One region of the Colwellia sp. MB02u-10 genome, then DNA from elsewhere that is predicted to be linked to it. Evidence: riboswitches for the same ligand, from Rfam matches in the RefSeq annotation. Region 1 holds a riboswitch; the other holds the start of a gene.
What was found. A riboswitch is a leader RNA that binds a small molecule or an ion and turns the genes downstream of it on or off. The one in region 1 is predicted to bind cobalamin.
Positions count from the first base shown of each region.

Region 2: it holds a riboswitch for cobalamin, as region 1 does, so the genes downstream of both, H4J59_RS13465 (ABC transporter ATP-binding protein) here and H4J59_RS14330 (TonB-dependent receptor domain-containing protein) in region 1, are expected to answer to the same signal.

Region 1 covers NZ_JACGVK010000132.1:204,995-207,407, reverse strand. Annotated here, with positions in the region: gene H4J59_RS14335 (cobyric acid synthase) at 1-909, shown strand, start outside; cobalamin riboswitch at 934-1,110, shown strand; gene H4J59_RS14330 (TonB-dependent receptor domain-containing protein) at 1,162-2,413, shown strand, end outside.
Region 2 covers NZ_JACGVK010000131.1:69,915-72,327, forward strand. Annotated here, with positions in the region: gene H4J59_RS13460 (M13 family metallopeptidase) at 1-770, shown strand, start outside; cobalamin riboswitch at 961-1,104, shown strand; gene H4J59_RS13465 (ABC transporter ATP-binding protein) at 1,306-2,181, shown strand; gene H4J59_RS13470 (iron ABC transporter permease) at 2,184-2,413, shown strand, end outside.

The DNA.
Region 1 (2,413 bases):
GAATCTGGCTTAGATTGGCTTGAACAGCGCACAGGTAAACCCGTGTTAGGGGTTTTACCTTATTTACATGACTTAGCGTTAGACGCCGAAGATGCCGTCGCGCTTGATAATAAAGTCACGCAAGCAAAAGTGAAAATTTTTGTGCCCTTGTTGCCACATATGAGCAATCATACCGACTTTGATCCGCTGCGCTTACAACCGAATATCGACTTACAATACATTAGAATAGGTCAGTCGTTACAAGGGGCTGATTTAATTATTTTACCGGGCAGTAAAAATGTTATTGCTGATTTAAGGTTTTTAAAGCAACAGGGTTGGCAGCAAGAAATTGAGCAGCACTTACGTTATGGTGGAAAATTGCTCGGTATTTGTGGTGGTTATCAAATGTTAGGTAAGCAAATTTTTGACCCTGAACATATTGAATCGCACGTTGAAGAGATTTCTGGCTTAGGATTATTAGACTTCACAACGAGCTTAACGCAAGACAAAACTTTAAGCCAAGTATCGGCAACCATGAGGCTTAATGGTGAAACCTGTCAGTTACGCGGTTATGAAATACATTGTGGTGTTTCTACTGGCCCAGCGTTAAACGCGCCACTACTTAACATTCATTATGATGAGCCAAGAAATAAAGCACAGAACATGCCTGAGGGCTGTATTTCCAATGACGGACAAATTATTGCTACCTATCTGCATGGCTTTTTTGATTGTCCAGAGCCTACCCAACTCGTGCTGAATTGGCTGGGTATAAAAGATACAGCACAAGCCATGGTTGATATTAATCAACATCGAGAAATACAACTTGAGCGATTAGCTGATGTTTGTCAGCAGCACTTAGCTATGGATAAAATTTACGATATTATTAATCAAGGTGTCGATACGCCGAGTAATAAGTTATCAACTCAGTAAGACGAAAGAATTTAAACAAGCGACAGTAACTGAACACTTTAGTGACTGTTTTACATAGTAAGTTCGAGGGAAGAAAATGAAATTTTTTCACTGCCCCCGCAACGGTAATCATAGTGTTAAGCGTTTTATTTATATAAAGATATATTGATAGAAAGTTTGACCATGTTAGTCCGAGCACTTTAACTTGCATAATTAAACTGCGCTTAAGCGCGGTAATACAAATGGTGCGGAGGGCATCGTTAATGAGGTCATATGAACATTAAACAAAACAATTTTTTCAAAAAATCACTATTATCACTTGCCGTTATCAGTGCTATGTCAACAGCTTTTGTTGCTTCAGCAAGCACCGAAAGTAAGGCAAAAGATATTGAAGTATTAACGGTAACTGCAACCCGTACACACCTAAATATTGACGATGCGCTGACTAGCCAAGTAGTTATTACACGTGCAGATATTGAGCTAGCTAACCCCATTTCATTATTAGATTTATTATCTACAGTACCCAGTATTGATATTGCCACTAATGGCGGTAGAGGGCAAAACGCCTCAATTTTTATGCGTGGCACCAACTCAGATCATACCTTAGTACTGATTGATGGTGTGCGAGTGAGTTCTGCTACATCGGGCGGCACAAATTTAAATACCATTTCGCCAGAGATGATCGAGCGTATCGAAATCGTGCAAGGCCCACGTGCAGCATTGTGGGGCTCAGACGCTATTGGCGGTGTTATTCAAATATTTACTCGTCAGTTATCAGCGGGAGAGTTGTTTGCCGGTGCTAGTTTTGGTACTGACAACTATCAAAAGTATAAAGCTGGCGCAGGTATTAGCCATGGTGACGGCCAAACGACTATCACCGTCAGTAAAGAAGAAAGTGATGGTTATGATGTTCAAGAAGGCACTGAAACTGATGACGACGGTTACGACTTTACCTCGGTAGCGATTAGAGGTCAGCAAAAAATTACGGAAGATTTTTCAGTAGAGTGGTTGTTATCAAGTGATAGCGGCGACAATGAATATGATGGTTATTATAATGGCTCTGACTTTAATAATCATGCGTGGTTAGTTCGCGGCAATTATGCCAGCAGTATTAAAGGTGTAAATAACAATACCGTTTTTTCTGTTGGCCAAAGTCGTGACAGTATCGACAGCTTAAGTAATGGCCTTTCACAAGGGATTTTTGAAACCCGTCGCAATCAATACTCGATTGTTAATAACAGCCAATTTTCTGATGATCTGCAAGTTAATATTGGTGTTGATTATTATCAAGACGATGTTTCTAAAAGTAGCATTGTTTTTGACAAAGAAGAGAGAGACACCACAGGTGTTTTCGCTCATAGCTTATATACTGAAAATGCATGGACATTTGAAGCGACATTAAGACACGACAATGTTGAAGATGTTAACTCAGAAAATACTTATAATTTCGGCGTCGGTCATAGAGCTGATGAAGATACTCGCGTGGTACTTAATTATGGTACTGGCTTTAAAGTGCCGACTTATA
Region 2 (2,413 bases), on a different contig from region 1:
ATAAGTGGGAAGATTACACAGCACTAAGCATTAAAAGTGACGATTTAGTCGGCAATACAATACGCTCTGGTACGCTTGCTCACCAAAAAGAACTGGCTAAGCTTGGTGGTCCAATTGACCGACAAGAATGGGCGATGACACCTCAAACCGTTAATGCTTATTACAACCCAACTAAAAACGAAATTGTCTTTCCAGCGGCTATTTTACAGCCACCATTTTTTAATTTAGCGGCAGACGATGCGGTAAACTACGGTGGCATTGGCGCCGTTATTGGTCATGAAATGGGCCACGGCTTTGACGACCAAGGTAGCAAATACGATAGTAAAGGCAACATGCGTAACTGGTGGACTGATGAAGATTTAGCGGCCTTTACCATGCGCGCGGATAACTTAGTGGCACAGTATAGCAACTATGAGGTATTTGATGACTTAAAGGTTAATGGCGAACTAACCTTAGGCGAAAACATTGGTGATTTATCCGGAGTTAATATCGCTTATAAAGCTTATAAAGCTTCATTAAATGGTAAAGAAGCCCCAGTGATTGACGGCTTAACCGGCGACCAACGCTTCTTTATGGGCTTTGCACAAATATGGCGTGGAAAAATGGTTGAAAAGTCATTAAGAAATCGCGTAGCGACAGACCCACATTCGCCAGGTGAGTTCCGTGCGCTAGGTGCATTATCAAATATGCCTGAGTTTTATAGCGCCTTTGACGTTAAAGCAGGTGACGCTATGTATATCGCCCCTGAGAAGCGCGTTAAAATTTGGTAATATTGGCTTTACTGATGACATAAGAAAAATTACCTTAGGTCTAATTAACGCGTAAAAAAAATTGTCAAAATACAGTGTCAAAATAAAAAAGGAGCATTAGCTCCTTTTTTTTACGCCGCTTATAGCGCGTCAAATGACGGTTTTTATTGTAAAGCAGCATGCTAAGCCGTAAAATCTCTTGCCTAATAATCGATACCTTTAGCCAGATGCTTTTTTATTGTTTTGGCTAATTGATAGGGAACACGGTTAAATTCCGTGACTGTACCCGCAACTGTAAATAGCTTTTAATAAAAAGTTATAAGTCAGGACACCTAGTATCAACCTATTGTACCAAGCTAATCATGTTAACACCGTGCGGGAATACACGTAAGTTACACTGTCTTTAAGGCATTCGTATCCTATTTTCTGCGCTGTAGTTAGTTTTATTATGCAACATAAGCTTTTGAATTAACCTCTAGGCCGCAATGAAAATATACTTCTTAGTTATTATCCAACGCATACCAAACGTAATTAGCACTAAGCTAGGCTGGCTTTAATGGCAAAATTACTCAGTGTTGAGTCAGTATCTTGGGCTGTTGATAAACAAAGTATTCTCAATAATATTTCATTTGATGTTGCCCACGGCGATATTATTGGCATTATCGGGCCTAATGGTGCCGGCAAAACCTCACTGCTTAAGTGCATACTAAACCAATACAAAAATTGGCAAGGCGGCATTAAGCTAAAAAATAAAAAAATCAGCGACTACAAACCACATGAATTAGCACAAACATTTGCTTTAGTGGTACAAAACTCGCCCCCCATATTTGATTTAAATGTTTATGATGTGGTTAGAATGGGCCTACTGCCCTATAAAAGCCTCTTTGCTCGTGATAATGACGTAGATAAAAAAGATATTATGCTCGCGTTAGAAAAAGTGGGTTTAGCTAGCAGCCAAGCAAAATTTTTTAACACCTTATCTGGCGGCGAACAACAACGGGTATTAATTGCTAAAGCCCTAGTACAAAAAGCAAAAATATTGGTCTTAGATGAACCTACTAATCACTTAGATATTTTCTACCAACATCAAATATTACAACTAGTAAAAGCGTTAAATATTACCGTTATTATGACCATACATGATCTCAATCTAGCAGCACATTACTGTAATCGTTTGCTGCTATTAGATAAAGGCAACTTAGTCAGCGACAATAGTGTTGATCAAGTGCTAAAGCCTGAGCTGTTAACAAAAGTTTTTGGTTTACCCTGTTATCGAGATGACGCACAACATTGTGGCGTACCTAGAGTTTATTTCTATCCCGCAGCTGATACTATGATGGCTCATCAATCGGCTGTTAAACCAACTGGGCCCATTAGCTCAACTGAGTCAACTGAGTCAACTGAGTCAACTAGTAAAGGTCAACACGCGTGAGTATTCTTGGCAACCGCAAAGGTAAAAATGTCTGGGTATTTTCAGGCCTTATTGCTTTTACCTTATTCTCCATTATTATGTCGATAACCTTTGGGCCAGCAAGCATTACTAGCCTAGATATATTTCAATGTGTGGTTAATCAATGCGCCTCCACTATGCACGACATGGTGATTTGGCAAATACGCATTCCACGTGTTTTGGTAGGTTTAGTGGCTGGCATGGGTTTAGCTTG